One region of the Delftia sp. PE138 genome, then DNA from elsewhere that is predicted to be linked to it. Evidence: predicted binding sites of a transcription regulator. Region 1 holds the regulator's gene; the other holds the start of a gene.
What was found. Region 1 encodes NrdR, which represses ribonucleotide reductase genes. Its sites were predicted from a motif close to CACNANATNTNGTG; they were not measured.
Positions count from the first base shown of each region.

Region 2: the regulator NrdR is predicted to act here: its motif matches at 13,106-13,119, upstream of HFGMBDPB_RS05320 (ribonucleoside-diphosphate reductase subunit alpha).

Region 1 is NZ_JABEPN010000009.1:220,257-235,805, reverse strand. Features, by position in the region: gene HFGMBDPB_RS25640 (DUF349 domain-containing protein) at 1-2,410, opposite strand, end outside; gene HFGMBDPB_RS25635 (DUF748 domain-containing protein) at 2,565-6,383, opposite strand; gene HFGMBDPB_RS25630 (lytic transglycosylase domain-containing protein) at 7,151-8,071, shown strand; ZMP/ZTP riboswitch at 8,208-8,383, shown strand; gene glyA (serine hydroxymethyltransferase) at 8,418-9,665, shown strand; gene nrdR (transcriptional regulator NrdR) at 9,688-10,143, shown strand; gene aroC (chorismate synthase) at 10,210-11,307, opposite strand; gene HFGMBDPB_RS25610 (helix-turn-helix domain-containing protein) at 11,627-12,004, shown strand; gene HFGMBDPB_RS25605 (CBS domain-containing protein) at 12,105-12,557, opposite strand; gene HFGMBDPB_RS25600 (O-acetylhomoserine aminocarboxypropyltransferase) at 12,664-13,962, shown strand; gene HFGMBDPB_RS25595 (alpha/beta fold hydrolase) at 13,985-14,794, shown strand; gene HFGMBDPB_RS25590 (acetamidase/formamidase family protein) at 14,843-15,549, opposite strand, start outside.
Region 2 is NZ_JABEPN010000001.1:1,165,232-1,180,780, forward strand. Features, by position in the region: gene HFGMBDPB_RS05265 (DUF1266 domain-containing protein) at 1-7, shown strand, start outside; gene HFGMBDPB_RS05270 (helix-turn-helix domain-containing protein) at 30-425, opposite strand; gene HFGMBDPB_RS05275 (C40 family peptidase) at 512-1,066, opposite strand; gene ffh (signal recognition particle protein) at 1,160-2,554, opposite strand; gene HFGMBDPB_RS05285 (response regulator) at 2,822-6,730, shown strand; gene HFGMBDPB_RS05290 (GGDEF domain-containing response regulator) at 6,723-7,649, shown strand; gene HFGMBDPB_RS05295 (cytochrome C assembly family protein) at 7,736-8,551, shown strand; gene HFGMBDPB_RS05300 (PP0621 family protein) at 8,548-8,808, shown strand; gene HFGMBDPB_RS05305 (sensor histidine kinase) at 8,811-10,574, shown strand; gene HFGMBDPB_RS05310 (sigma-54-dependent transcriptional regulator) at 10,574-12,088, shown strand; gene ampD (1,6-anhydro-N-acetylmuramyl-L-alanine amidase AmpD) at 12,075-12,716, shown strand; gene HFGMBDPB_RS05320 (ribonucleoside-diphosphate reductase subunit alpha) at 13,245-15,549, shown strand, end outside.

The DNA of each region.
Region 1 (15,549 bases):
CTTCACCCGCATCACCCTTGGGCGCCTGGGCCAGTGCCTGCGACCAGGCGCTGCGCACTTGCGCAGACACGCGACCGCCGAGCTGCTGGGCCGCCGGAATCTGCGTAGCGTCACGCGATTCCCAGGCTGCCATCAGCTGGGTCAGCGCTTCGCCATGGGCCTGGGCCGCGAGCTTGCGCAGAGCGTCCTGCGCATGCTCCATGGCTTCACGCTGGGCACGGAAGGCCGGATCGGCCAGGCGCGGACCGCGCTCTTCACGCGGTTCGCGGCCAAAGCGGCCATTGTCACGGTTGTCGCGTCCGTCCCTTCCATCGCGGCCACGGCCACCGTCGCGGCGGTCGCCAGGACGGGCAGCGCGCGCACCACCCTCTTCCTTCTTCATGCCGGGACGATCATCCCCGCGCACGGCAACCACGGGGCGCGCCGGCGCCGTCTTCGCTTGCGATTCTTCCGAGCCGGCCGCAGCCACTGGCGCCTGTTCCGGCTGGGCAGCGTTGACGGAGGCATCTGCACGGCCGCGCAGCGCCTGCTCCAGAGCCTCCACCGCAGCGCGGATTTGCTGCACGTCGCCCGATGTGTTGGCAGCTTCCACGGCCTGCGAAGCCTCCAGTACGCGGCGGTCATGGTCGCTGAGCTGCACGGCTGCGGCCCGGGAACCACGCTCGCTGCCCTTGCGGTTGAAAGCCTCGTCCAGGGGCTTGCGGAAGGCATCCCACAGCTTTTGCTCGTGCTTGCGATCCAGCGGCACGGCCTGCGCCTCGGCCTGCCAGCGCTGCTGCAGTGCCTTGACGGCATCGATGCGCAGGCTGGGTGCGGCGCCCAGCGCCGTGGCCTCGTCGATCATGGCGTGGCGGCGCTGCAGGCTGGCCTTTTGCGCAGCATGCAACGGAGCCTCGGCCAGGGCCATGGCCTGCTTGAACTGGGGCTGCAGCTCGGCAAACAGTTTTTCACCGATATGACCGCTCTCGCGCCAGCGTTCAGCGAACTGGCGCAATGCGCGGGCCGCACCCTTGAGATCTTCGCTGGCGGCCTGCTGCGCTGCCCAGACCTTGATCTCTTCGATCAGCGCCAGGCGCTGTGCCTTGGACTGGGTGGTTTCCGTGCGCAGCTTGTCGTGCCAGGACTCGACCACCTTGTGGGCCGCGTTGCAGGCTTCGTCAAACTTCTTCCAGAGAGCGTGGTTGGCCGCGCTGCCCTGGTCGGCCAGCTTCCACTGCTCACGCAGGCTGCGCAGGGATTCCTGGATCTTGCGACCGCCCAGCGCCTGGCCTTCAGGACGGTTCAGCAGAGCTTCCGCCTTGGCAACCAGCTCCTCACGCAGCTTGTCTGCGTTCTGGCGCGGCCAGCCTTCGGCTTCGCCTGCTGCCAAGAGGGCCTCGTGCACCTTGGTGACCAGTGCGTCGTCCACCAGACGACCATGGGCCTTGATGGCGGCACGCACGGCTTGCACGGCAGCGGAGCCAGCCTTGCTTTCGCCAGCAGCCGTCTCGGCCTGGAGCTGTTCCAGCGCCTGGGTCAGGGCAGCGCTGGCGGCAGCCACCTGCTCAGGCGACGTCTTGGCCTTGGGCTGCGCTGCGCTGCGGCCGGCAGGCGCTGGCTTGGACGGCTCGGCGGCCGCTGCCTCGGGAGGCAGGCCACGCGCCACACGCAGTTCATCGGCCCACACGGGCACGGTGGGCAGCGGGGCTGCTTCGTCCGCTGCGGCTACCTCGGTCAGCGCAAGGGCAGACTGGAAGGCATCCCAGACAAGGATCAGCTGTGCGCTGGCGGCTTCCAGCTGGGGCGGGAAGCGTCCATCCACGCTGGCCCAGTTGGCATCGCCGGTGAGCTCGCCGGCCTGCTCCTGCCAGCGGGCCACGTCGGCGCGCAGGTTGTCGAGCACAGCCTGGGCGTCGCGCCATGGCTTGGTGGACAGGACTTCGATGCGCTGGGCCAGCAAGACAGCCACTTCGCGCTGGACCTGCACGCGATGCTGCAGTTCCTCGATGGCCTTGACGCGCTCGGCCAGTTGGGCCTTGTACTGCGACAGCGGCTCACGCGACAGCGGGGCGCCTGCCTTGGCGGCGTCGCGCTGCCAGGCGATGGCGTCGGCGGCATTGAAGGGCGATGCGACCAGCAGTGCCTGGGCCTTTTCGGCCCATTCCACTGCGATCTTTTCCTGGTCCTTGGTGCGGCGGATTTCATCCAGACGCTCACGCACGGCGCGGGCCGCGCTCTTGTCGCGCGCGCTCAGCTCCTTGAGGACGTCCTGCAATTGCTCGACCGAAGGCTGGGTTGCCAGCCAGTCGCGGATGCGCGAGGCGCGATCACCCGAGGTTTCGGCGGAGAAGGCACCGCCCGTGAGCACATCCAAGGGGTGTTGTTCAGGATTCTTGGCAGAAGCAGGGCTCACTTCAGGTGCATCGGACATGGTGCTGCGGGGGGAAAGAGAAGACATGAATCAATCGTTGAATGCCTGGCTGCCGCGGGCCGCCAGACGCGGCCGGCCGGGCTGCATGCGGGCATGCTAGCCGGGCCGGGAAAACCATATTCTCGCCGTTATTTGAAGCGGAGCCAAAACCGGGCTACTGTGCGGACAGGCTGAGCTGGGCGCGCGGGCTCCATTCCTGGTCGTCGGAATCCAGTTTCGGGGCCCCGAGAAACAGGCGCTCGAGCGGCAACTGCTGCTGCGCCAGATAGTCGCGAACGGCCACGCCGCGCGCCAGCGCCAGCTCGCGCATGGCATCGTCGGGCACGGTGATCTGCTCCAGCAGCAGGCTGCGCATCTGGTCGGTGGGCAAGTCCTTGGCCATGCCGATGACATTGCGCGGCTTGGCAAAGTCGGCACGGCCGTAAAGCGCCTTGGTCAAAGCCGGCACTTCGGCAGCAGACAACTCGGTCACCGATTCTGCCGATTTGCCCTCGCGCAGCACCTGGCGGCGTTTCTGGGCCAGCAACAGGCGGTCGAGTTCGGCCTGCTTCCAGGCCTCCTTGTCCTGGGCCTCGCGCGCCTCGCCGATCACGGTGAGCCTGAGGGCCGGGCGCTCCTTGAGGGAGGCGACCACCTTGTCCAGGCTTTCGCGGGCCTTGGCATCGATCTGGGATCGGCCCGGCGCAAAGGCCACCACGCCCGACTCGCCGCTGCCGCCAAATGCGCCCGACAGCAGCGAGAACGGCGAGGTGACGGCCTTCATGATCAGGTTGCCGATGATCTTGAAGATGACTGGCGCCAACCTGAATTGCGGGTCGTTGAGCGAGCCGCTGACCGGCAGGTCCAGGTCGATGACGCCGTTGCGGTCGGCCAGCAATGCCACGGCCAGGCGCACGGGCAGCGAGGCCGGCGCACCTTCGACGGCTTCGCCGAAGGTGAGCTGGTGCAGCACCAGCTTGTTGCGCGCCGTGAGCTGGCCATCGGGCTCGATCTTGTAGCTGACATCCATGCTGAGCTTGCCGCGCTCGATGCCATGGCCCGCGTACTTGATGGAGTACGGCGACAGCGGCGGCAGCTCCAGATCGCGCATCTGGGCGCGTATGTCCAGGGCCAGCGGCTTGGCCAGCGGATTGACCTGGCCGGTGATCTCCAGCGAAGCCGTGCCCTGGGCGCGGCCGCGCAGCTCCACATCCGCCAGTTGCGGCCCCTGCTCCCCGGCCGGCTGTTCGGACGAGAAGGCGCTCAGGCGGCCGGCCAGCTCGCTGAGGTCAGCCGAGTAGTTGGGCTGGATGAAGTAGTCGGAGAACTGCACCTTGCCGCCCGTCAGCACGATGGGGCCGATCTTGATGACCGGTGCAGGCCCGGAAGCGGCCTTCGGCGGGACGGGCTCGGCAGGAGCCGCCGCGCCATCCGCAGCCGGCGCGGTGTTTTGCTCCAGGGACTGCCGAGACTGGGCCGACTTGACGATGTCCTGCAGATTGATGCGGCCATTGCGCTGCACGATCACGCGTGCAAAGAAGTCGCTGAGCGCCGTCTCGCGCACGCTCAGGCGCAGTGGCTGGGCGGGCTGCATCTGCAGGTCCAGGCCACGCACGGCCAAGGTTTTCCAGGCGACGAGTTCATCGCGCAGGCCCAGGCCCAAGGCAACCGATCGAGCCTTGGCCCGGTCGGCCGTGGATTCGCTGAGCACGGCTGCCACGGCGCCTGCGGCCGTGCTGGGTGCGCCCTGCCCCGCAGCCTCACCCCCGGCTTGCACGGGCGAGGCCAGCGCGGAACGCATGCGCAGATCCACCAGTTCGACATCGCCCTGCACCATCAGCTCGGGGCCGGCAGGCTGGCTGGCAAAGCGCAGCTGACCCAGGAAATTGCCATCGGCGCGCACCAGCTCCACATTGAGCATGTCGGCAAAGTAGGGCTCCAGCGCGTGCAGCGGCAGGCTGCGCGCCTGCAGCCTGCCCTGAAGCGACAGTGGCGCCAGTCCCAGATCGCCGCGCAGGCTCAGCGATCCTGCCTGGACACGCCGGCCCGAGCCGACCTGGGCGGACAGCTCCAGCGGCGTGGGGGGGGACTTGGCCGCCAGCGGCTCGATGGCGCCCAAGCGCAGGCGCAGTGAACTCAGATCCAGGGACACGGTGCGCGCCGAATCGGCGTTGCGCACGGGCGCTTCGTCACGCAGCGCAACGGCGCCACCGTCCACTTCCACGGCCTGCAGCCTCAGACCCCAGGGCCTGGGCTTGTCCTTGGCGGGGTCCGGCGTCGCAGGTGCCGAGGATGCGGGTGGCAGCCATTGCTCATACATCCACCGGCCCTGGGCGTCGCGCGACACGCCCAGCTGCGGCTTTTGCAGCGCCAGGCGCCCCACGGAAACCTGCTGGCTGGCCAGATTGACCTGCACCTGCTCCAGCTGCAGGCGCGCGATGTCGACCGGCGCGGCCTTGTCCTTGAGACTCAACTGCTCCACGCCCAGCTCGGCCACCTGCACCACCATGGCGGAGCCGCTCCAGCCCAGGCCGGCGTCGGTGCTCAGCAGACCGGTCAGCTCCGGCTTGAGATGGGCAGTCAGATACGGCGCCGCCAGTTGCAGAGGCAATTGCCGCGCGGAGACGGCCAGTTGCCCCTGCCTGTCGGTCATGGCGCCGCTCAGCCTCAGTTCGGCAGGTTTTGCGCCCTCTCCTGCCGCTGCAGACTGCACCTGCATGCCGGCATCAAATTGCAAAGGCTGCTCCAGCGGCCAGCGGACATCACGCACTTCCAATGACAGCTGGCGCGCCTGCAGCGCCGCACCCGACTGGCCTGCGCCGGGCGACGCATCGCGCCAATGCACCGTGGCATCGGAAATGGCCAGCCTGTCCAGGCTCACCCTCCAGGGCTGGGGCTGGGGCGCATCGGAGGCAGGCTTTTCCACTGCCGGCCTGGAATCGGAGGCAGAGCGACTGCCCATCGCCATCCAGTTGATGCGGCCTTGCGCATCACGGGCCGCGAAAATCTCTGGAGAGCTCCACTGCACGGACTCCAGCTCCACCACCGACTGCAGGGGCTGCACGTTCTTGAGCACGGCCGCCAGGCGCTCGAAACGCAGCAGGGGCGCCTCATCGCGGTCAAGCAACTCGGCACCGGACAGGCTGACCTCGCCGGTGATCCGCACCACGGCCTGCTCGGCCTGCTCAAAGGAGATGTGCAGATTGGTATCCAGCACGCCGGAGCGCGGCTTGACGGGGGCATTGGCGGGCACATAGCCCAGGTAAGGCGTCAGGTCCACGCCCTGCCAGCTCAGATCGACGGCCGTCTGGCGCTGGTCGGTGAAAGGCGTGCTCTGGGCACTGGATTCAAAGCGGCTGCCATTGAGCGCGAAGGACAGGTGCGGCAGCACCTTGATCTCGCGCTTGGACTCCAGATTACTGATGAACGGCAGCTTCAGCTGCAGCTGATCCAGCATGTGCTCACGCTGCTGGACATCGTCCTGCAATTGCACGCGGCCGTCGCGCAGCGCAATGTTGTACAGCGCAAAGCCCAAGGGCTTGGCCGGCGGCGTATCGCTGGGCTCGGCCAGGCGGGCCAGCACATCATCCACATCGAAGTGCCCCAGGCTCTGCTGCGTGAGGCGCAGCACCGGCGCATCGACCTCGATGGCATCCAGGACAGGCGCCAGCCTGAAGAGGGACTGGATACTGGCATTCACATAGATGCGGTCGACCTGCAGCTGTGGCGACGACGGCGCGGGTTCTGCCTGCCCTGCGCCCGCCTGCTGGCTTTTGGCAATGCGCAGATCACGCAGGGTCAGCTCCAGCGACCAGGGCCGGAACTCCACTGCCCCCACATGGACCTGGCGACCCAGCTTGGCCGATGCCTGCTTTTCCAGCTGGCTTTTGGCGACAACGGGCACCAGCGCCCACAGCAGCAGCCACAGCAAAAGAAACGCTGCAAAGGCGATGGCCAGCCTGCGCAGCCAGCGGTGCTTGAAGAGAAATTGCATGGGGCTCTAATAACTAGTACGGCGCCATCCTGGACAGAGGACGCAGCGGTGGCTGCATTGCATCAGAAATTGGGCTGGCAGCAAGACCTCAACCCGCATCACCGCACATTTCTTGACGTTGCAGTCACCCTGGAACGACAAAGCCCGGAAGCCTTGAACCGGCTTCCGGGCTTTACGGCAGGCACAAGTCCTGGCCGTTTTCCGCAGTCAAGGAGAGGATGGTCCTTGCTGCTCGGAAGCAAGAGATTGCTTCCAGGAAGGCCGCGGAAGAAGACTTGAACGACTGTGCCCGAACCATCGAACACCACTTTTACCCGTCTTCCACCTTGGCGAGACGACTGCAGGAGCAGTCGCCTCCAATATAGAAGGACGCAGGCCAGGCCTGCCAGTGCTTTTGCATTTCATTGCAATTTCATGAAGCCCTGTACAACCGCCGCAAGCGCCCCACATCGGTAGCACGCAACCTGCTCTCAAACACTCAGAAACTGTGTTTGCATCCATGGTTTGTTATTATTCATCGATCTAACAAACGCACTTCATAGTGTTGACCGTGTATTTGGTGAACTCCTAGAATCCGCCAGCGCTCGAATAGAGCGTTTTTTGTTTCTGCTGCCTCACGACTGAGCAGATCCCGCAGGCCTACAACGCAACGGTGCACCAAGCGCCAGCCTCCCGGATCCGCAGCACCCAATCCAGGGTGTCAGCCTCACCGGCCTTCGCTTCGGCGAAGGCCGTTTCGGGTTGGTGCCCCTAGAAAGGAAAAAGCTATGCCAGCGTCAGGAAAATTTTTCGCCGCCGCGCGAACGTTCGCCATCGATGTGGCCAACGGTTTTCTTGCCATCATCCACAACAGCTTCGCCCTTCTGGGCTTGGCTGTGGCCTTCCTGGCCATTACCTTGTTCGCCCGTCCCGACCTGCGCGATGCCGGAGAGAGCCAGCTGCGCTCCTGGCTGACCGCTCGCCAGATGGCCGAGCTGGGTGCGCCCGTCGAACTCGCGGCCAGCGACCGCGCGACGGCGACCAACCCGAAGAACCTGCCCAAGGATCAGGCGGCCGTGGCCTTCTGGCTCAGCAAGAAGTACCGCGTGGCGCCCGAGCCCATCGCGGCACTGGTCAGCGAGGCCTACGACCTGGGCAAGGTCAACCGCCTGGACCCGACGCTGATCCTGGCCATCATGGCCATCGAATCCAGCTTCAATCCGTTCGCACAAAGCGCTGTCGGCGCGCAGGGCCTGATGCAGGTGATGACCACGGTGCATACCGACAAGTACGAGAACTTCGGCGGCCAGAACGCCGCGTTCGACCCCGTCAGCAATCTGCGCGTGGGCGTGCGCGTGCTCAAGGAGTGCATTGAGCGCGCCGGCTCCATCGAAGGTGGCCTGCGCTACTACGTGGGCGCGGCCAACCTGCCCACCGACGGCGGCTATGCCGCCAAGGTGCTGGCCGAGCACCAGCGCCTGCGCATGGCCGCCGGCCTGCGTGCCGTGCCGCTGATGACCGCCAAGATCGAGCAGCCCAAGCAGGCCGTCCAGATAGCAGCCACCAAGCCGGCCACATCCACGGCCGAGGCAGCCGGACCTGCGGCCTCGGCAGCGTCCGCTGGCACCCCGGCAGTGCCGGTCAGCTCGAGCAGCATGTCCGCGCGCACCGAACAGGTGGCCCTGCAGACACAGGAGCCGGCGCTGTAACCGGAACCACCGACATGGCGCACGAAGCTGGCTAAGGCCAGCTTTTTTCATTCCTGCCTGTACCCGCTGATCTGCCAGGCAGGCGGCTTTGCCAACGCCCCTCGCCTGTCTTCGGCTCCATCAGCTCAGCTACACTAGCGGGGTACGCAACTGGCGATAGGCGCAGCCGCTTCACGCACCGCTGCCGCTGACGTGGAAACCAGCAGAAGGCCTGAAAAGAACCACCTTCTGTGAACCACCGGGGAGCGTACCGCCCAGCCTCCATGCGCACGCGGGATCTGGAGTGTTCCGCCGTTCGCCTGGGCAGCCCTTGGCCTCAAGGGAATTTCAAGTTCACAGGACTGCCATGTTTCAACGCACCAATACCGTCGAGAAGGTCGACGCCGAAGTCTTTGCCGCCATCCAGGCCGAGAACCTGCGTCAACAAGAACATATCGAGCTGATCGCCAGCGAGAACTACTGCTCGCCCGCCGTGATGGAAGCCCAAGGCTCCCAGCTCACCAACAAGTACGCCGAAGGCTACCCGGGCAAGCGCTACTACGGTGGCTGCGAGAACGTCGATGTGGTCGAGCAGCTTGCCATCGACCGTGTCAAGAAGCTGTTCGGCGCCGAAGCCGCCAACGTTCAGCCCAACTCCGGCTCCCAGGCCAACCAGGCCGTGCTGATGGCCTTTGCCAAGCCCGGCGACACCATCATGGGCATGAGCCTGGCCGAAGGCGGCCACCTGACGCACGGCATGCCGCTGAACATGTCGGGCAAGTGGTTCAACGTGGTCTCCTACGGCCTGAACGCCGAAGAAGCCATCGACTACGACAAGATGGAAGCGCTGGCGCGCGAGCACAAGCCCCGCATCATCGTGGCCGGCGCATCGGCCTACGCCCTGGCCATCGACTTCGAGCGCTTCGCCAAGATCGCAAAGGAAGTCGGCGCCATCTTCTGGGTGGACATGGCCCACTACGCCGGCCTGATCGCCGCGGGCGTGTACCCCAACCCCGTGCCCCACGCCGACGTGGTCACCACCACCACGCACAAGAGCCTGCGCGGCCCGCGCGGCGGCGTGATCCTGATGAAGGCCGAGCATGAGAAGGCCATCAACAGCGCCATCTTCCCCGGCCTGCAAGGCGGCCCGCTGATGCACGTCATCGCCGGCAAGGCCGTGGCCTTCAAGGAAGCACTGTCTCCCGAGTTCAAGGCCTACCAGGAGCAGGTCGTGAAGAATGCCAAGGTCGTCGCCGAAACGCTGACGGCCCGCGGCCTGCGCATCGTCTCCGGCCGCACGGAAAGCCACGTCATGCTGGTGGACCTGCGCGCCAAGGGCATCACCGGCAAGGCGGCAGAAGCCGCACTGGGTGCCGCCCACATGACGATCAACAAGAACTCCATCCCCAACGACCCCGAAAAGCCTATGGTGACCAGCGGCATCCGCGTGGGCACGCCCGCCATGACCACGCGCGGCTTCAAGGAAGAGGAAGCCCGCCTGACGGCCAACCTGCTGGCCGACGTGCTGGAGAACCCCAGCGACGAAGCCAACCTGGCCCGCGTGCGCGCCCAGGTGGCCGAGCTGACGGCCCGCTTCCCGGTCTACGGCGCCTGATTTGAGCGCATAGAGGCCTGCCATGAAGTGCCCGTTCTGCAGCCACCCGGACACCCAGGTCGTGGAGACCCGTGAGGCCGAGGATGGGGGCTTCATCCGCCGCCGCCGCCAATGCGGCGGCTGCGACAAGCGCTTCACCACCTATGAGCGGCCCGAGGTCAGCTTCCCCGCCATCGTCAAGAAGGACGGGCGGCGCATCGAGTACGAGCGCGCCAAGCTGCTGGGTTCGTTCAAGATTGCGCTGCGCAAGCGTCCCGTGAGCACGGAGCAGATCGATGCCGCCATCGAGCGCATCGAGGAACGGCTGCGCAACCTGGGCGAGCGCGAAGTGCTCTCCAGCCGCCTGGGCGAGATGGTGATGCGCGAGCTCAAGCTGCTCGACAAGGTCGGCTACATCCGCTACGCCAGCGTCTACCGCAGCTTCGAGGACGTGGACGACTTCAAGAACGTCATGGATGAAGTCCGCAATCCCGGCTGATCAGGCCGGCAGGACACAAGAAAGCCGCCCTTGGGCGGCTTTCTCTTTGGCGTCCTGGCAGCGCTTTCAGGGCGCCGCGGCAGGAATCGGCGCCAGGCCTGAATCGACGTCGCCGCACTGGGCGCGGTGGCGCAGGGCGTGGTCCATCACCACCAGGGCCAGCAACGCTTCGGCGATGGGCGCGGCGCGGATGCCCACGCAGGGGTCATGGCGACCCTTGGTGATGACTTCGGTGCTCTGGCCCTGGGTGTCGATGGACTCGCGCGGCGTGATGATGGAGCTGGTGGGCTTGATGGCGATGCGCACCTCCAGATCCTGGCCCGTGCTGATGCCGCCCACGATGCCACCGGCGTTGTTGCTGCGAAAACCTTCAGGACTCAGCGAGTCGCCGTGCGTGGTGCCGCGCTGGACCACGCTGTCGAAGCCCGCGCCGATCTCCACGGCCTTGACGGCGTTCAGGCCCATCATGGCGTAGGCGACGTCGGCATCGAGGCGGTCATACAGCGGCTGGCCCAGGCCCACCGGCATGCCACTGGCCTGCACGCGCAGCGCGGCGCCGCAGGAGTCGCCCGACTTGCGCAGCGCATCCATGTATTCCTCGTAGCGGGACACATCGGCCACCGGCGCAAAGAAGGGATTGTTGCGCACATGCTCCCAGCTCTCGAAGGGCAGCGACAGCTCGCCCACCTGGGTCATGCAGGCGCGGAACTCGGTGCCGAATTTTTCCTTGAGCCACTTCTTGGCCACGGCGCCGGCCGCCACCGTGGGCGCCGTCAGCCGTGCGGAGGAGCGGCCGCCGCCGCGCGGATCACGGATGCCGTACTTCTGGAAGTAGGCGTAGTCGGCATGGCCGGGACGAAAGCTTTGCGCAATGTTGGAGTAGTCCTTGCTGCGCTGGTCGGTATTGCGGATCAGCAAAGCGATCGGCGTGCCCGTGGTACGGCCTTCGTAGACGCCCGAGAGGATTTCCACCGCGTCCGGCTCGTTGCGCTGCGTCACGAACTTGCTGGTGCCGGGGCGGCGGCGGTCCAGGTCGTGCTGGATGTCCGCCTCGCTCAGTGCCATGCCAGGCGGGCAACCGTCGATGACGCAGCCGATGGCCGGGCCATGCGATTCGCCGAAGTTGGTGACAGTGAATAGGGTTCCGAAGGTGTTGCCGCTCATAGGCCGATGATTATGCCCGGGTCGCCCCCAGGCGCCGCTCCCGCTGCAGCGGTGCATTGCGCAGGCAGCCATCTCCCGCAAAGAAACAATAAAACTATCAAATTACAAATATTGATAGCTAGAATTACAGAACATTGTTCTTCAACCGCCTGCGGACCATCCCTCAGGCACCAGCCGCAACTTGCGGGAGATTCGTGAAATGCAGACCTCTTCCGGCTCAACGCAACGCCAGGATCGCAGCGATCCTGCGAGCAGCACTCCACCGCCCTCACCCATCCTTCAACAGGATGCCGGTGACCAGAATCTTCACCCCACCCTGATGACCATGCTGCTGGTCTCAGCCAGGCCCGATGATTTCAGAACCCGCAACCGGCTTGCCCAGGCCAAGCAGTACATGCGGGCCCGGCTGGATGACCCCGAGCTCAAGCCCCTGCAGGTGGCCCAGGGCCTGGGCATGTCGCTGCGCAGCCTGGCGCGCCTGTTCGCCACCGAGGGACTGACTCCCAGCCGCTGGCTCTGGAACGAGCGCCTGGCCCAGGCCCACCTGCTGCTGCAGGCCGACAATGCGCGGCGCGTGACCGATGTGGCGATGGCCTGCGGCTTCACCAGTTTCTCGCACTTCAGCCGCGTCTTCAGGCAGGCCTATGCCGTGCCGCCCAGCGCCTTGCTCAAGCCCCGGCGCAGCAGCGTGCATTGAACGGGCTTGCGCCCGGCCGTAAAAAACCAAGGCCTGCGCCGCGTTCTGCGGTCGCAGGCCTTGCTGCATGGGCAGGGACGGTCTTGCCGCGACCGGATGATCAGTCCGTGCCCTGGCGCTCGCCTTCGGGCCAGTCGCGGATATAGGCCTTGAGCATGCGGTTCTCGAAGTTCTGGCTGTCCACCACGGCCTTGGCCACGTCGTACAGGCTGATCACGCCCATCAGCATGCGCTTGTCCATCACCGGCATGTAGCGCGCATGGCGGTCCAGCATCATGCGGCGCACCTCGTCCATGTCGGTTTCCATGGTGCAGGTCATGGGAGCGTCGTCCATGGCCGAGCGCACCAGCGTCTCGCCCACGCCGCCGTGCTTGACAAAGCCCTGGATCACTTCGCGGAAGGTCAGCATGCCGACCACGTCGCCGTGCTCCATGACCACGAGGGAGCCTATATCGCGCTCGGACATCACCTGCACCGCGCTGGCCAGGCTTTCGTCCGGCGACACCGTGTAGAGGGTGTTGCCCTTGACGCGCAGGATGTCACTTACTTTCATGCCGTATCTCCAAGATTGTCTGTGTCGCCGTGGTTGCGGCAAGCCCATGTCTGTCGGGAAATATAGCCCACAATGCCCGCTTGCCTTGACAACCATGGAGACAGGAATGCCCGGCTACTCGGATCCCGGCTTTGACACTCTGGCGCTGCACGCGGGCGCACAGCCCGACCCCGCCACCGGTGCGCGCGCGACGCCCATCCACCTCACGACCTCGTTCGTCTTCGAGTCCAGCGACCATGCGGCCTCTTTGTTCAATCTGGAGCGCCCCGGCCACGTCTACAGCCGCATCTCCAATCCCACGAACGCCGTACTGGAGCAGCGCGTCTCGGCCCTGGAAGGGGGCGTGGGCGCCATCGCCGTGGCCAGCGGCCAGGCGGCGCTGCACCTGTCGGTGGCCACGCTCATGGGCGCGGGCAGCCACATCGTGGCCAGCACGGCGCTGTACGGCGGCTCGCAGAACCTGCTGCACTACACGCTGGCGCGCTTCGGCATAGAGACCACCTTCGTCAAGCCCGGCGACATCGACGGCTGGCGCGCCGCCGTGCGGCCCAATACCAAGCTGTTCTTCGGCGAGACCGTGGGCAACCCGGGCCTGGATGTGCTCGACATTCCCACCATCAGCGCCATCGCGCATGAGGCCGGCGTGCCGCTGCTGGTGGACTCCACGCTGACATCGCCCTGGCTGATGAAGCCGTTGGAGCATGGCGCGGACATCGTCTACCACTCGGCCACCAAGTTCCTGTCGGGCCACGGCACCGTGGTCGGGGGCATCGTGGTGGATGGCGGCAGCTTCGACTGGGAAAAGTCGGGACGCTTCCCGGAGCTGACCGAGCCCTACGACGGCTTCCACAACATGGTGTTCAGCGAGGAAAGCAGCACTGGCGCCTTCCTTCTGCGCGCACGCCGCGAAGGCCTGCGCGACTTCGGCGCCTGCATGAGCCCGCACACGGCCTGGCTGATCCTGCAGGGCATAGAGACGCTGCCGCTGCGCATGGAGCGCCATATCCGCAACACCGAGAAGGTGGTGCAATTCCTGGCCAGCCATCCGCTGGTGGGCCGCGTGGGCCACCCGCTGCTCGATACCCATCCCTCGCACCAGCTCGCCAAGAAGCTGCTGCCGCGCGGCGCAGGCTCGGTGTTCAGCTTCGACATCAAGGGCAACCGCAACCAGGGCCGCAAGTTCATCGAGACGCTCAAGGTCTTCAGCCACCTGGCCAACGTGGGCGACTGCCGCAGCCTGGTCATCCACCCTGCCAGCACCACGCACTTCCGCATGAGCGACGAGGCGCTGGCCCAGGCCGGCATCGGCCAGGGCACGATCCGCCTGTCCATCGGGCTGGAAGACGCAGACGACCTGATCGACGACCTCAAGCGCGCCCTCAAGGCGGCCGAGAAGGCCGCGTGAATCGGCAAGGGAGACACCAACAATGAAGATCGATGTTCACGGCCATGCCATCTACGCCTATACCGGCGGCAAGGCCTTCAATCCCGCACAGCCGACGGCCATCCTCATCCACGGCGTGCTGTGCGACCACAGCGTCTGGGCACTGCAAAGCCGTTACCTGGCCAACCACGGCTGGAACGTGCTGGCCATAGACCTGCCGGGCCACTGCCGCAGCGCAGGCGATGCGCCGGCCAGCGTGGAGGCGGCGGCGGATTTCATCGGCCAGCTCATGGATGCGGCAGGCATCGAGAAGGCCGCGCTGGTAGGCCACAGCTGGGGCAGCCTGATCGCCATGGAAGCGGCCGCGCGGCTAGGCGCGCGCGTCAGCCACCTGGTGCTGGTGGGCACGGCCTATCCGATGAAGGTCTCGCCCGCCCTGCTGGACTCCGCACTGAGCACGCCAGAGCAGGCCATCCGCATGGTCAATGTGTTCTCGCGCGCCACGCTGGCGCCACCCAGCGGCGCAGGCAGCTGGGTGTTCGGCGCCGGCATGGCGCTGGGCCGGCGCGTGCTGGCCAGCAATGACCGCACCAACCTGCTGCACGCCGGCTTCAAGGCCTGCGACAGCTACGCGGGCGGCGAGGCGGCCATGGCGGCGCTGCAATGCCCGGTCCTGTTCGCCCTGGGCGAGCAGGACCAGATGACGCCGCCCAAGGCCGCCAAGGGCCTGATCGAGGCGGCCCGGGGCGCGCAGCGCCAGGTCAGCATCGTGCACCTGCCCAGCGGCCACAACCAGATGACCGAGGCGCCCGACCAGACGCTGTTCGCCATCCGGGATTTCCTGGCGCGCTGAGACCGGCCGGGTCCTGCCCGCAGGGCAGGCACGCACTCACTCACGCACTCACGCCCCGCGCGCGGGGAAGATGCTCTTTTTCACGAGCGCGTGCACGCCCCAGTTGCCATCCACCACCTGGGTGATGCCGAAGTCCACGGCGATCGACATCAGCGAGATGGCCTCGTCCTCTCCCAGCCCCTGGGTGGTCATGAGGAAGTGGCGCATCTTGTGATAGGCGTCGCGCAGAGCCAGGTCCACGGAAGACTTCTTGAAGATCTGGTTTTGCGCATCCGGCCCCAGCTCCGCCAGGTAGTTGGCGTAGCTGAAGCCGTGCAGCAGCCATTCGTCCTGGGTTTCGAGCAGCGGATACGCCAGTTCGGCCAGCGGCGTTCCAGGCAGGTCCGCCTTCTTGTGCAGGATCAACTGGAAGGTGCCGGTCAGCGAGCACTCGATGGCCGTGCCGCACAGCTCGGAGTCCCCCTGCGAGGCATGCGGATCGCCCACGGTGAAGTTGGCCCCTGGCACGGCCACGGGGAAATACATGGTCGCCCCCTTGCCGATGCGCCAGTTGTCGATGTTGCCGCCCGTGTGGTTGGGCGGAATGGAGCTGGCCATCTCCACCTCGGCCGGCGCCACGCCGATGGTGCCGAAATGCGGGCGCACGGGAACGCGGATATTGCGCAGCACGTTTTCGTTCTTGCTGATCGTGCGGTGGTCCACGGGCACGCCCGGATAGTCGATGGTCGGGTGGACCACGCCGAAGGGGTCGGTCT
Region 2 (15,549 bases), on a different contig from region 1:
GCGGTGACGGCTGCCCGGTAGCCCGGCCCTCAGCCTTCGCCGTGCACCTTGGCGAAGGTCAGGATCACCTCCCGCACCACCTGGCGTTGCGGCGCGGGCAGCCTCAGAAAGGCGTCGAAGGTTTCGCGTTCAAGATAGCCCACGCCCGGTTCCTGGCATTCGTGCTGAGGCGGCAGTGACCGCTGGGCAGGGTCGCCAAAGCGCAGCACTTCGGGCTCGATCCTGAGCAGCTCGGCCAGCAGCACCAGCTTGTCCTGCTCGGGCACGGCCTCGCCGTTGAGCCAGCGCGCAACCGCCTGGAACGAAATCGGCCGACCCCAGTAACTGGAATTGAACAGATTCAGCAGCACGCTGGGCCGCGGCTCCAGACCCGCAGCCTCGATGGCCTGGCGCAGGCGCTGTGCGAATTCGAGCTTGTTATCCATTCCGAAACCCTGGATTTCTATGGAGCTCTCATTGGACCATCGATTCAAGAGCCGGCGCCAAGCCCGGCGCCTTGCCTGGCAGGCGCTCAGGCGAAGATGCTGCGCGCCTCGGTGAAGCACCTGGCGAAATAGGGGTTGTCCATGCGCACGCGCTGCACCGTGCCGCCGCTGGACGGCGCATGCACGAACTGGCCGTTGCCCACAAAGATGCCCATGTGCGAATAGCGCGAGCCCAGGGTGTTGAAGAACACGAAGTCGCCGCGCTGCAAGCTGCGGCTGCCCACGGGATTGCTGAACTGCGCCCACTGGGCCGTGGTGCGCGGCAGGCGGCTTTCGGTAATGCCGCCCACGGCCCACTGGATCAGGCCGCTGCAGTCGAAACCGCCGTCGGGCGAATTGCCGCCGTAGGTATACGGCGTGTTGACCACGAGCATGGTGCGCGCCAGCAGGGCCTCGCGCAACTCGCCATCCAGGTTCAGGGCCTGCGGCGAAGGAGCAGGCCCGGGACCCGCGCCCTTGCGGGGAGCAGACGAGCAGCCGGCCAGCAGCGCAGCCGCCGCCAGCAGGCCCCAGTCACGGCGAGACAGCCGCGATGCAGTCACGCGGGAAGCCGCAAGGGAAGTCGAAACGCCAGCCTTCATGGCGCCGCATGTTCTCACAAAGCCCCGCAGCGGCCAAAGAAAAGCCGCAGGCTGTGCTGCGGCTTGACTGTCCATCGGCGGGGCCCGGCCCGCTCAGAACGGCAGCTTGGGCATGCCGCCGCCACCGCCCATCATTCCCTTCATGGCCTTCATGCCGCCCATGCGCTTCATCATCTTCATGAGGCCGCCGCCCTTCATCTTCTTCATCATCTCCTGCATCTGCTCGAACTCCTTGAGCAGGCGGTTGACTTCCTGGACCTGCACGCCCGCGCCGTCGGCAATGCGCTTCTTGCGCGTGGCCTTGATGATCTCGGGCTTCTTGCGCTCCTTGGCGGTCATGGAGCAGATGATGCCTTCCTTGCGGCGGATCTCGCGCTCGGCCTTGTCCATGTCCACCTGGCCGGCCTTGGCGGTGAGCTGTGCCGGCAGCTTGTCCATGAGGTTGGACAGGCCGCCCATCTGCTTCATCTGCTGGATCTGGGCCAGGAAGTCGTTGAGGTCGAAGCCGTCACCGCTCTTGACCTTCTCGGCCAGCTTCTGCGCGGCCTCCATGTCCACGCCCTTGGTGACCTGCTCGACCAGGGCCACGATGTCGCCCATGCCCAGCACGCGCTGCGCGTGGCGGTCGGCGTCGAAGACTTCCAGGCCGTCGATCTTCTCGGACACGCCGGCGAACTTGATGGGCGCGCCCGTGATCTGGCGCACCGACAGCGCCGCGCCGCCGCGCGAGTCACCATCGAGCTTGGTGAGCACGATGCCGGTCAGGGGCAGGGCCTCCTTGAAGGCCTTGGCGGTGTTGATCGCATCCTGGCCCTGCATGGCATCGACGACGAACAGCGTCTCCACGGGCTTGAGCGTGGCGTGCAGGTCCTTGATCTCGGCCATCAGCAGCTCGTCGATGGCCAGGCGGCCGGCCGTATCGACCAGCAGCACATCGAAGAAGTGACGCTTGGCGTAGTCCAGCGCGGCCACGGCAATGTCGTGGGGCTTCTGGTCTGGCGTGGAGGGGAACCACTCGGCGCCAGCCTGGCCGGTCACGGTCTTGAGCTGCTCGATGGCGGCCGGGCGGTACACGTCGCCCGACACGGTCAGCACCTTTTTCTTGCGCTTTTCAATCAAGTGCTTGGCCAGCTTGGCCGTGGTCGTGGTCTTGCCGGCGCCCTGCAGGCCGGCCATGAGGATGACGGCAGGCGGCTGGGCGTTGAGATTGATGTCGGCCACGCCCTCGCCCATGGTGGCGGCCAGTTCCTTGTTGACGATGGACACCAGCAGCTGGCCGGGCTGCAGGGAGCCCAGCACCTCCTGGCCCAGCGCTTTTTCCTTGACGCGCGCAACGAAGTCGCGCACCACGGGCAGGGCCACGTCGGCCTCGAGCAGGGCCATGCGCACTTCGCGCAGCATGTCCTGTACGTTGGATTCGGTGATGCGGGCCTGGCCGCGCATCTCCTTGACGAGTCGCGAAAGTTTGTCGGTCAGAGCGGAGGCCATAAGCGGGGAGGAACTGGAGTCGTCGGAAAGGAAAAGGTGTGCTGCAGCGAGCCAGCCGGGGCCAGGTTGCCGAATGGGGCCAGGCGGGGCCGGGTCGCGGCACGGACCCTGCAGATCCCGACGATTCTACCCGCTGCCCCTGCAGGGGTAAGTACCGGCCTTCCCTGCCGCGCAGCGGGCACCGGCCGGCAGTAACATCCACACTGTTTCCATAGATTATGGCTATCGCCCTGTGCAGTGCCGGCTTGCTACCGCCTAGGAGTCTTCATGCCCGATACGCCGTATGGCCAGTTCCTGGACCGTGTGCCCGACGGTTTTCTTCTGTTTGACGAGCAGGGCTGCCTGCTCGATGCCAATGCCCATGCCTGCGCCAGCCTGGGCCATCACAAGGCCGCCATGCTGGGGCTGGGCATCATGGACGTGTGGCCCGACGCGGACGGACTTCGGCGCGGTCCCTGGCAGGACATGGCCGTGGACAGCCAGGCCCATCTCTGCGGCCGACTGATCCGCCGCGACGGCACCAGCTTCCCCGCCGAGCTCCATATCTATTGCCAGTCGCTGTCGGGCAGGCGGCTTTTCTTCACCACCTGGCACGAGCTCAGCGAGCGCACCGGCCAGGACGAGCCGATAGGCCAGCCCGATGCGCAGCTGGAGCCGCTCCTGCGAAAAAGTACCGGGCCGTGGCAGGATTCGACGCGCCTGCTGGAGGCCGTGATGCACGAAACGCCCGACCTGGTCTTCGCCAAGGACCGGCAGGGCCGCTACACCTTCGTCAACCCCGCCGCCGCGCGCTTTTCCGGGCGCACGCCCGAAGACATCGTGGGCAAGACCGACCAGGAGCTTTTCCCCGACAGCAGCTTCACCCACAGCGACCGCCGGGTGCTAGACAGCGACGCCCCCGTGGTGTCGGAGGATCATTTGCTGGTCAACGGGCAGCGCCGCCTCTTCCAGTCCACCAAAATTCCTTACCGCAATGACGAGGGCCGGACCGTGGGCGTGCTGGGCATTGCGCGCGACATCACCCTCATGCGCCAGACCGAGTCCCAGCTGCAAAAAAGCTACGACGTGCTGCGCCAGGCCGAACAGCTGGCGCGCCTGGGCAGCTGGACATGGGAGCTGGACACCGAGCACTTCCAGGCCTCGGAGATGATGTATGTGATGAACGGCCTGGACCCCCAGGGTCCGCCGCTGACGCGCCATGCCCTGCGCGCCATGCTCGGACCGCAGGATCTTGCCCGGCTCACCGCTGCCGTGCAGCTGTGCATCGGCACCGGCCAGTCCTACAGCCTCGATGTCGTGCACCACTGCCCGGACGGACGGAGGTTCGCGGCCCGCCTCATGGGCCGCGCCCTGCGCGACGAGCAAGGCCGCATCGTCGCGCTCAGCGGCACGCTGCAGGACCTGTCCGAACGCGAGGACGCACGCATGCGCCTCGAAGCCCTGGCCGACAACCTGCCCAGCGGCGCCATCTACCGCCTGGAAGGCGGCCTGGCGCAACTGCGGCTCAGCTACATCAGTGCCGGCATAGAGAACCTGATCGGCGTGCCGGCCCACGCCATCATGGCCGACCGTCAGGCCTACCTGAATGCCATCCATCCCGAGGACCTGCCGCACTACCAGCAGATGCTGCAGTGCTCGGTCGATACGCTGCGGGTCTTCGACTGCCGCTTTCGCGTGATCAGGCCCGATGGAGAGATCCGCTGGCTGCGCTGCCGATCGGCCCCCCGGAGCAGCCACGAGGGCATGGTTTGGGACGGCATCATGCTGGACATCACCCGCGAGCGCGAGGCCGAGCAGGCGCTGCAGCAGGCCAAGGAGGCCGCAGAAGCGGCCGAACGGGCCAAGTCGGATTTCCTGGCCATCATGAGCCACGAAATCCGCACCCCCATGAACACCGTCATCGGCATGACGCGCCTGGTTCAGCAGACCGCGCTGACATCACGCCAGCGCGGCTACCTGGAGAAGGTGGAGCGCTCGGCCAGCGCCCTGCTGGCCGTGATCAACGACGTCCTCGACTTTTCCAAGATAGAGGCGGGCATGCTGGCGCTGGAGGAAGTGGATTTCGCCCTTGACGATGTGCTGGAGACCGTCTCGGCCTCCACGGCGCTGCGCGCAGAGGAAAAGGGGCTGGAAGTGGTCTATGCGCTGGACCCGCACCTGCCGCCCCGGTTGCGCGGCGACCCGCTGCGCCTGGGCCAGGTGCTGACCAACCTGGTCGGCAATGCCATCAAGTTCACCGAGCATGGCGAGGTAGTGATCTCCCTGCATCTGGAGCCGCCGCTGGCGTGCGCGCCGGTGGAGGCCGGCGCGCACGCCACGGCAGCGCCCCTGCACCACCTGTGCGTGAACGTGCGCGACACCGGCATAGGCCTGGATGCATCGCGGGCCGAACGGCTGTTCCAGCCTTTCACCCAGGCCGACATCCAGACCACGCGCCGCCACGGCGGCACCGGCCTGGGCCTGGCCATCTGCCACAGGCTGGTGCAGCTCATGGGCGGCGAGATCAGCGTCTGCAGCCAGCCCGGCCAGGGCAGCAACTTCCGCTTCACGGCCAAGGTCCGGCCTGCCACGGATGCGCCGCTGGACGGCCACGACAACCTGGGCAGCACCGGCGTTCTCATCGTCGATGACAACGCCAGCGCGCGCGAGGCCCTGGCCGCCATGGTGCGCAAACTGGGCATGCGCTGCGATACGGCGGCGGACGGCATGCAGGCGCTGCACATGCTGCAAGAGGCCGCACGCCAGGAATCCCCCTACGGCCTGGCCCTGCTGGACTGGCGCATGCCCGGCATGGACGGGCTGGACCTGGCACGCCGCATGCGCGAGCAGCAGGACCTGGCCAAGACCCCGGCTGCGCTCATGGTCACGGCCTTCGGGCGCGACGAAGTGCAGCTGCAGGCCGCGCAGTTGGGCCCGCGGGGCCTGCTGATCAAGCCCTTGACCGCATCGGCACTGCGCTCGTGCATCCGGGAGGCACTGCGGGACCCCGAATCGCCCCCGCCGGAAAGCCCGGCGGCCGGCCCCTCGCCACAGCAGCGCTACCCGGGCCTGCCTGGGCGCAGGGTGCTGGTGGTGGATGACAACGTACTCAACCGCGAGGTGGCCACCGAGCTGCTGGAGCAGGCCGGCATATCGGTACAGACTGCGCAGGACGGTCTGCAGGCGCTGCAGCTGCTGGACACCCAGCCTTTCGATGCCGTGCTCATGGACGTGCACATGCCCGGCATGGACGGCCTCAGTGTCACGCGCACCATCCGCACGCGCAGCGCGCTGCGGCATCTTCCGGTGATCGCGCTGACTGCGCAGGCCTATGTCGAGGAGCGCGCCCGGATCGAGGCCGCAGGCATGAATGCCCATCTGACCAAACCCGTTGACGATGTGCTGCTGTACGAGACACTGCAGCGCTGCCTGCGCGCGGGCCCTCCTCCAACGGCAGCGCTTGCGCCGGCCGCGCCCTTGCAGCCGACGCCGTCAAGCCCTGCCCAGGCCTGGGATCCGGCACGGCTGCGGCAACGCCTTGCCGGCCAATCGCCGCGCATGCTCCACGCCATCGAAGGCTTTGCCCAGGACTTTGCCGATGCGCCGCAACGGCTGCGCGATGCCGTGCGCAGCGGCCATTGGGACACCGTGGCATCGCTGGTGCACACCTTCAAGGGCAGTCTGGGCTACCTGGGCGCGGACCTGCTGGAGCAATGGTCGGCCATGGCCGAGACCGGTGCGCAAGCCTGCCTGTCAGGCGACGGCAATGGCGGCAACGCCCGGCCCGGCGGCGATCTGCAATCCCTGGTCCAGGCGCTGGCCGATGGACTGCAGGGCCTGCTGGCGGAAATCGCCCGGCGGTCCGGGCAGACGGCCGTAGTGGCCGTGGCGTCCGCGGCCGCCGTGACCGCCGTGACCACTGCCGCGCCCCTCCCGCAGCGGCAGCCGATGACCGCGGAAGAAGTCTCGTCCACCCTGGCTCGGCTGCGGCTGCAGATTGCCGACAGCGACTATGCCGCCATGGCCGAACTGGATCGGCTGCGGCCCCTGGTCGACGGGCGCCATGCGTCCGTGCTGCAGCGCATCCAGCGCTGCACCGAGTCCCTGGAAACCGAGGCGGCGCTGCAGGCGCTCGAACAGCTGGCGCGGAGCATGGCCGTGAACCGGACGGTCCTACCGGGAGCTGCAGATGTTTGAAGCCTTGACCGGGCCGGAACTGCCCACGGTCCTCATCGTTGACGACGAACGGCTGAACCGCAGCATGCTGGCCGAGCTGCTGAGCCCCCACTACCGTGTGCTGCTGGCCAAGGACGGCCCGGGTGCGCTGGTGATCGCGCAGCGCGAAGCCCACCGGCTGCAGCTGATCCTGCTGGACCTGGCCATGCCCGGCATGAACGGCTACGAGGTGCTGGGTGCGTTGCGCGCCCAGGAGCGCACCGCCCATATCGCCGTCATCTTCATTACCGGCCAGAGCAATGCCCAGGCCGAGGAATACGGCCTGCGCCTGGGCGCGGCCGACTATGTCTCCAAGCCCATACGTCCCGCCGTGGTCGAGGTGCGCGTGCGCAACCAGATACGCCTGGCCCTGCAGCGCCAGGCCCTGGAGCGCCTGGCCATGGTGGACGGACTGACAGGGCTGGCCAACCGCCGCCACTTCGACGACATGCTGGAGCGCTCCCACCGCCGCAGCCTGCGCACGGGCGAGTCCGTGGGCCTGGCTCTCATTGATATAGACCACTTCAAGCAATACAACGACTGCTATGGCCATGTGCAGGGGGACGAGGCGCTCAAGGCAGTGGCCGCCACGCTGCAGCGCCATGCGCGCCGGCCCTACGACCTGGCAGCGCGCTTTGGCGGCGAGGAATTCGCGCTCATCCTCCCCGGCGAAAGCGACGCCCAGGTCATGGCCGAGAATTTCCGCCAGGAAGTGCTGCGCCTGTCCATCGCCCACGCCGCCTCTCCCACGGCGCCGCTGCTCACCGTCAGTTGCGGCGTACTCACCGTGCGGCAGCCGTCTGCCGCGCCTTTGGAAACCTGGCTGCAGAAGGTGGACGGCCTGCTCTACCAGGCCAAGGCCCTGGGGCGCAATCGCATCGAGGCAGCCATCGAGCCCTGAAGAAAATGCGCTCCGAACCACGGCACGGCGCCCGGATTCTGAGCCTGCACAACCGGCGGCAGGAAAGCCACAGCTATCATAGAAAGATGCTCTCCGTCCCCCTGATTTCCGCCAACGCATCGCCCCTGGGCTGGATGCTGGCGCTTGCCGCAGCCGTGGCCTATGCCGTGCCGGCCGCCGGTGCCCGACGCATCAGCCATGCTGGCGCCCGCGCCGCATTGCGCCTGGCCTGGGTGCTCCACGCCCTGGCCCTGGCCTGGGGCCTGCTCGGGGAACAGCCGCACTTCGGGTTCGCGCCAGCACTGTCCATGACGGCCTGGCTGGTGCTCACCGTCTATGGGGTCGAACAGCAGTTGTTCCCCAAGATGCGCGCGCAATTGGCGCTGTCAGCGCTGGGCACGGCCGCCGTGCTCCTGGCCGCGCTGTTTCCGGGAACGCCCCTGCATGTCAACGCCTCGCCCTGGCTGCCGCTGCACCTGGCGCTGGGCATTGCCTCCTACGGACTGTTCGCCGCCGCCGTGGTCCATGCCTCGCTGATGACACGCGCCGAGCAGCACATGCGGCTGGGCGGCGGCGGGCATGACAGCGGCCTGCCCCTTCTCACGCTGGAGCGCCTGACCTTCCGCTTCGTGTCCGCAGGCTTTGTGCTGCTCACGGCCACGCTGGCCGCAGGCTGGCTGTTCGGCGAACAGCTCTACGGCAAGGCCTGGGTCTGGAACCACAAGTCGGTGTTCTCGCTGCTGTCGTGGCTGACCTTTGCCGTGCTGCTGATCGGCCGTGCGCGCTTTGGCTGGCGTGGCCGCAGCGCCGTGCGCGTGCTCTACGCAGGCGCCGCGCTGCTGCTGCTGGCCTATGCGGGATCACGCTTCGTAATGGAAGTGCTGCTGGAGCGCGCCGCATGAAGTACCTGCTGGTCCTGATCGTCATCGTCATTGCCGTCGGCGTCTGGCGCGGCCAGCGCAGAACCGAGGCCCGTGAGCGGCGCCAGGCGGCCGCGCCGCGCAACCCGGCCAACCCGGCCAACGCGCCGCTGGCGGCTCCACAGGACATGGTCGAATGCGCGCACTGCGGACTGCACCTGCCGCGCAGCGAAGCCATCGAGGCCGCAGGCCGCAGCTATTGCAGCGCCGAGCACCGGGCCCTGGCGCAACGGCGCTGAGCATGCAGGACGCCGCCCGCTCCCAGCCGCCCACCATCGACGAGGCCACGGCGCAGTCGCCGCACGACGCCAACGCCCCCTTCGTCCGGCTGTGGCAGGGATTTCTGACGGGCCGCGTTCTCATCGCCACCGCGCTGCTGCTGCTGCAGTTGGCGCTGCTCAGCGTGCAGCCCGGCGGCAATCCCCTGGTCTGGCTGGTCTGCCTGGGCTACCTGGGGCTGACGCTGCTGGTGCGGCTGACCGCACGCGAGCAGCCGCCCTCTGCCCGCGCCGGCGTGCACTGGCTGCCCGTGATCGGCGTGGACATCGCGGCCATCTGCCTGCTGCAGGTGTTGCAGACAGGCCCGCTCAACTACTCGGCCCTGCTGGCCATCCCCATCCTGATTTCGGCCGTGCTGGGCAATCTGACGCTGGCGCTGGCCACCACGGCCAGCGTCACGCTGTTGACCCTGGGCTGGGTCGCATGGCAGGACCTGGCGGGCCGCATAGAAAGTACCCAGGCCTACTACCAGGCCAGCTTTGCCTGCGCAGGCTATTTCGCCGTGGCCTATCTGACGCACGAGCTGGCGCGCCGCGTGCGGCGCGAGCGGCACCTGGCACAGCACAGCAGCCGCAAGGCCCAGGCCCAGGAGCAGGTCAATGCCCTGGTGATCCGCCACCTGGGCGAAGGCGTGCTGGTGGTTGATCCCCAATTCCGCGTGCAGCAGGCCAACCCGGCCGCGCTGCACCTGCTGGGACTGGCCGACGCGCATGCCCTGCCCTTCGCCCTCAAGGAACACGCCGGCTGGCAGCGGCTGCAGGATGCCGTGGCCCAGAGCTTTGCCCAGAACCTGCCGGTATCGGCCGCCATCCATCTGCAGTCCATCGGCCAGGAAGGCATGACGGGACTGCATCTGCGCACCTGGCTGACCGAGGTCGCCACCCCGTCCGACGCCACCGATGCCGCCGAGCCCGCGCTGCTGCAGCAGCTGTGCGTGGTCTTTCTGCACGACCTGCGCGAAATGGAGGCGCGGCTGCGCACGGAAAAGCTGGCCTCCATGGGCCGCATGTCCGCCGCCGTGGCCCATGAGATCCGCAATCCGCTGGCCGCCATCACCCAGGCCAACGCCCTGCTGGCAGAAGATCTGGCGCAGAACCCGGCCCAGCAGCAGCTGTGCCGCATCGTGGGCCAGAACGCCGAGCGGCTGGCGCGCACCGTCGAGGACGTGCTCAACATCGCGCGGGCCCAGCAGCACATTGGCGAGGCCCACGCCGGCCTGCTGGACCTGGACCAGCATGTGGCCCAGGCCTGCCAGGAGTGGCAGGCCCAGGGCCAGCCTGCGCGCAGCATCCAGCTGCTGCTGGACGCGCGCGCAAGGACCGTGGTGTTCGACGGCGAGCACCTGCGCCGCATCCTGGTGAACCTGCTGGACAACGCCCAGCGCTACCGCAGCAACGCCCAGCAGCCGCATACGCTGCAGGTGCTGACCGGCGCGCCGGCCGCAGGCCAGATCTGGCTGCAGGTCTGGAGCGACGGCGCCGCACTGGAGCCCACGGTGCAGCGCCATCTGTTCGAGCCCTTCTTCTCGTCAGAAAGCCGCTCCAGCGGCCTGGGCCTGTACATCTGCCGCGAGCTGTGCCAGCGCTACGATGCAGGCATCAGCTACCAGCGGCTGTCGCGGCCCGCGCCGCACGGCCCTGTCGAGGGCAATGCCTTCAGCATCGTGTTCCGCGCCGGCGCCGCATCGGCTCTGCCGGCCTCCCTGTTTGACCAGATTGTGGTGTGATGCCCTTGAACTCCCTGCCCGCTGCCGCATCGATTCTTGTCGTGGACGACGAGCCGGATCTGCGCACCCTCTATGAACTGACCCTGCTGCGCGAAGGCTACCGCGTGGAAACCGCCGCCAGCGTGGGCGAGGCGCGCGAACAGCTGCAGACCCAGCGCTTCGACGTGGTCATCACCGACATGCGCCTGCCCGACGGCATGGGAATGGAGCTGCTGCAGGACCTGCGCAACCAGCAGCGGCGAGAACGCTGCGTGGTCATGACCGCCTACGGCTCGGCCGAAAATGCCGTCGAAGCCCTGCGCTCGGGCGCCTTCGACTATCTGACCAAGCCCGTGGACCTCAAGCAGTTCCGCCTGGTCGTGGCCTCGGCCGCCCAGGGCGTGGGCGGCGTGCCGCCCCCCGGCGTGATGCCGGCGCGCAGCCCCTCGGCGGCGTCGGCCGCAAGCCCCGTGCTCAGCGGCGGCGGGGCGCTCGACGCCATGGTTGGGGAGTCGCCCGCCATGCAGGCCGTCAAGCAGCGCATTGCCAAGGTGGCGCGCGGCATGGCGCCGGTGCTGGTGCACGGCGAGTCGGGCACGGGCAAGGAACTGGTGGCGCGCGCCCTGCACGCCTGCAGCCAGCGCGCCCACGGCCCCATGGTGGCCGTGAACTGCGGCGCCATCCCCGAAAACCTGCTGGAGGCCGAGTTCTTCGGCGCCCGCAAGGGCTCCTATACCGGAGCCACCCAGGACCGCGACGGCTATTTCCAGGCGGCACGCGGCGGCACCCTGTTCCTCGACGAAATCGGCGACCTGCCGCTGCCCATGCAGGCCAAGCTGCTGCGCGCCATCCAGGAACGCCGCGTGCGCCCCCTGGGCTCGGCGCAGGAGGAAGCAGCCGACGTGCGCATCGTCAGCGCCACCCACCGCGACCTGGCCGCCGACGTGCAGGCAGGACGTTTTCGCCAGGACCTGTACTACCGCCTCAACGTCATCGAAGTACTTCTTCCGCCGCTGCGCGAGCGCCGTGAGGACCTGCCCGCGCTGTGCCGTGCATTGCTGGCACGGCTGTCGCAGGAGTCGGGCCTGCCCATGCCCGAGATCGACGAGCGTTCCCTGGAGCAGATCGCCCGCCTGCCCCTGCCCGGCAATGTGCGTGAACTGGAGAACCTGCTGCACCGCGCCATCACGCTGGGCGAGGAAGGGCCGCTGCGCATAGACCCCGAGATGCAGCTGCCCTGCGGCACTCCGCCGGCTCCACCCGCATCGGCGCAGACCCAGGCGCACGACGGCGCCGCACCGCCGCCGGAGCCTGCCGACATGGAGCTGCCCCGCGACCTGCAGGCCTGGCTGGACGAGCGCGAGCGCGGCATCCTGGTGCAGGCGCTGCAGGAAAACGGCTTCAACCGCACGGCCACGGCCGCACGCCTGGGGCTGAGCCTGCGCCAGATCCGCTACCGCATCGACCGGCTGAACATCGCCCTGCCCGGCGACGCCAGCGCCGAGGCGGACGGAGGCGGCCATGGCGAAGCCTGATCCGCAGGCACCAGCCACCACGACCATGGGCCCGGCCTGGACCTGGCAAGGCGGCTGGCTGCAACAGGCACGCCACCTGCCCTCGCCCAACTTCGGCGAGCGCCCGGCCCAGGCCCTGGTCGATCTGGTCGTCGTGCACTCCATCAGCCTGCCCCCCGGCGAGTACGGCACGGGGGCGGTCCAGCAACTGTTCACCAACCAGCTCGACTGGGACGCCCATCCTTACTACCAGGGCATACGCGGCCTGGAGGTGTCGGCCCATTTCTTCGTCACGCGCCTGGGCGAGGTCTGGCAATTTGTGGACTGTGACGCGCGCGCCTGGCATGCGGGCGCCTCCAGCTGGCGCGGCAAGGATCGCTGCAACGACGACTCCATCGGCATAGAGCTGGAGGGCCTGGAGGGACTGCCGTTCGAGCCGGCGCAATATGCGGCCCTGGAGAACCTGTGCGAAGCCATCGCCGCACGCTACCCCGTCGCCCATCTCGCAGGCCATGAGCACATTGCGCCCGGCCGCAAACGCGATCCCGGCCCCGGCTTCGACTGGCCCCGGCTGCGCGGGCTGCTGTCCCGTCACCAGGCCACGGCGAACTGGCAGCTGCCGCCCCGCGCCGGCCAGCCCTCCACGTAAGCACACACCCTCCTGCCGGACTCCGCCAGGCCTTGCACGCAGGCCGGCTTGTCCACAGGCCCAGGAAAAGTGCGCTGTCAATCCAGAAAGCAACCCATGTGGCGCGCAGGCGCACGCCGGGCCGGCCTGATCTTTTTTTACAAATTCACGCATGTGTCGCAGCCCCACTGTTCATGGGGCTTTCGGCGGTCCGACCGGCGCAGCGGCAAGGCTGTAGCGGCTTGCGACAGGCCATCGCCCGCCAGCCACCGCGCAGCGGTGATCTGCTGCTATGGGCTTGCATGCTGGGCACTGTTTTGGCGCAGCGCAAACAGCGGTTTTCCGGCCGTGAGTACCCCGTGTACATGAGACGGCGATACACTACAGGTAGTGCCTGAGAGCACGCCGGACACCATATCTAGTGTTCACAAGCTGTGCACACCCTGTGAAAACGGTGTGCACATCCGGCCCCGATTCCATCTCCCAGCAAGCCTGCCCCCAGTGCAGGTCCGCGTCCGTTCTATCCACAAACACCCGTTGAGGAAACTCATGCAAGAAGCACTGAATTCTTTGGCTCCCGCTGCGCACGGTGATGCTGCCAATCCTTCCTCCGCCCATCACCTGTCCGTGCAGGACGGCTACCAGATCATCCGCCGCAGCGGCGACGTGGTGCCCTTCACCCCGCAAAAGATCGCCGTCGCGCTGACCAAGGCCTTCCTGGCCGTGCGCGGCGCCCAGGGCGCTGCCTCCGCCAGCGTGCGCGAGACCGTGGACGAGCTCACCCAGGCCGTGGTGCGCGCCCTGCTGCGCTCGCGTCCGGGCGGCGGCACCTTCCATATTGAAGACGTGCAGGACCAGGTCGAGCTGGGCCTGATGCGCGGCGGCCACCACGACGTGGCGCGCGCCTACGTGCTGTACCGCGACCGCCGCAACCAGGAGCGTGCCGAGCAGAAGAAGGCCGCCGAGGCCGCTGCCGCCGCTGCGGCCGCGCCCGCCCCCGTGCTGCATGTGACCGACAACGGCCAGCGCGTTCCGCTGGACCAGGCCCGCCTGCTGGCCCTGATCGAGGCCTCCTGCCGCAACCTCAATGCCGACATCCAGGCCGCGCCCATCGTTGCCGAGACGCTGCGCAACCTGTACGACGGCGTGCCGATCGAAGAAGTCTTCAAGGCCTCCATCCTGGCCGCGCGCACGCTGATCGAAAAGGACCCCGACTACACCTACGTCACCGCCCGCCTGCTGCTGCACACCATCGTGCGCGAGGTCATGGGCCATGACGTGCAGCCTGCCGACATCCAGTCGGCCTACGCCGCCTACTTCCCCGGCTTCATCCAGAAGGGCGTGGACAACGAGCTGCTCAACCCCGAGCTGCTGAACTACGACCTGCCCCGCCTGGCTGCCGCCCTCAAGGCCGAACGCGACCAGCAGTTCGACTACCTGGGCCTGCAGACCCTGTACGACCGCTACTTCCTGCACGTGCGCAAGACGCGCATCGAGCTGCCCCAGTCCTTCTTCATGCGCGTGGCCATGGGCCTGGCGCTGCAGGAAGAGGACCGCAACGCGCGCGCCATCGAGTTCTACGAACTGCTGTCTTCCTTCGACTTCATGAGCAGCACGCCCACGCTGTTCAACAGCGGCACGCTGCGCTCGCAGCTGTCTTCGTGCTACCTGACCACGGTGCCCGACGATCTGGACGGCATCTATGAGTCGATCAAGGAAAACGCCCTGCTGTCCAAGTTCGCCGGCGGCCTGGGCAACGACTGGACGCGCGTGCGCGCCCTGGGTTCGCGCATCAAGGGCACGAACGGCGAGTCGCAGGGCGTGGTGCCCTTCCTCAAGGTGGTCAACGACACGGCCGTGGCCGTGAACCAGGGCGGCAAGCGCAAGGGCGCCGTCTGCACGTACCTGGAGACCTGGCACCTGGACATCGAGGAATTCCTCGAGCTGCGCAAGAACACGGGCGACGACCGCCGCCGCACGCACGACATGAACACGGCGAACTGGATTCCCGACCTGTTCATGAAGCGCGTCATGGAAAAGGGCCAGTGGACCCTGTTCTCGCCCTCCGATGTCGGCGACCTGCACGACCTCTTCGGCGCAGCCTTCGAGCGCGCCTACACGGCCTACGAAACCAAGGCCGACACCGGCGAGCTCAAGCTGTTCAAGCGCATCCCGGCCGTGGACCTGTGGCGCAAGATGCTGTCCATGCTGTTCGAGACCGGCCACCCCTGGGTCACCTTCAAGGACCCCTGCAACGTGCGCTCGCCCCAGCAGCACGCCGGCGTGGTGCACTCGTCCAACCTGTGCACCGAGATCACGCTGAACACCAGCGACACCGAGACCGCCGTCTGCAACCTGGGCTCGGTCAACCTGGCGCGCCACATCACCAACGGCGCCATCGACCACGGCAAGCTGCGCAAGACCATCACCACGGCCATGCGCATGCTGGACAACGTGATCGACATCAACTACTACGCCGTGCAGAAGGCCAAGGACTCCAACCTGCGCCATCGCCCCGTGGGCCTGGGCCTGATGGGCTTCCAGGATGCGCTCTATGAAATGCGCATCGCCTACGCCAGCGACGCGGCCGTCGAGTTCGCCGACCAGTCGATGGAAGCCATCTGCTACTACGCCTACTGGGCCTCCACCGAACTGGCCAGGGAACGCGGCCAGTACTCCAGCTACAAGGGCTCGCTGTGGGACCAGGGCATCCTGCCGCTGGACACGCTGAACCTGCTGGAGAAGGCCCGCGGCGGCTACGTGGAAGTGGACCGTTCCTCGCGCCTGGACTGGGATGCGCTGCGCGCCAAGATCGGCCAGCACGGCATGCGCAACTCCAACTGCGTGGCCATCG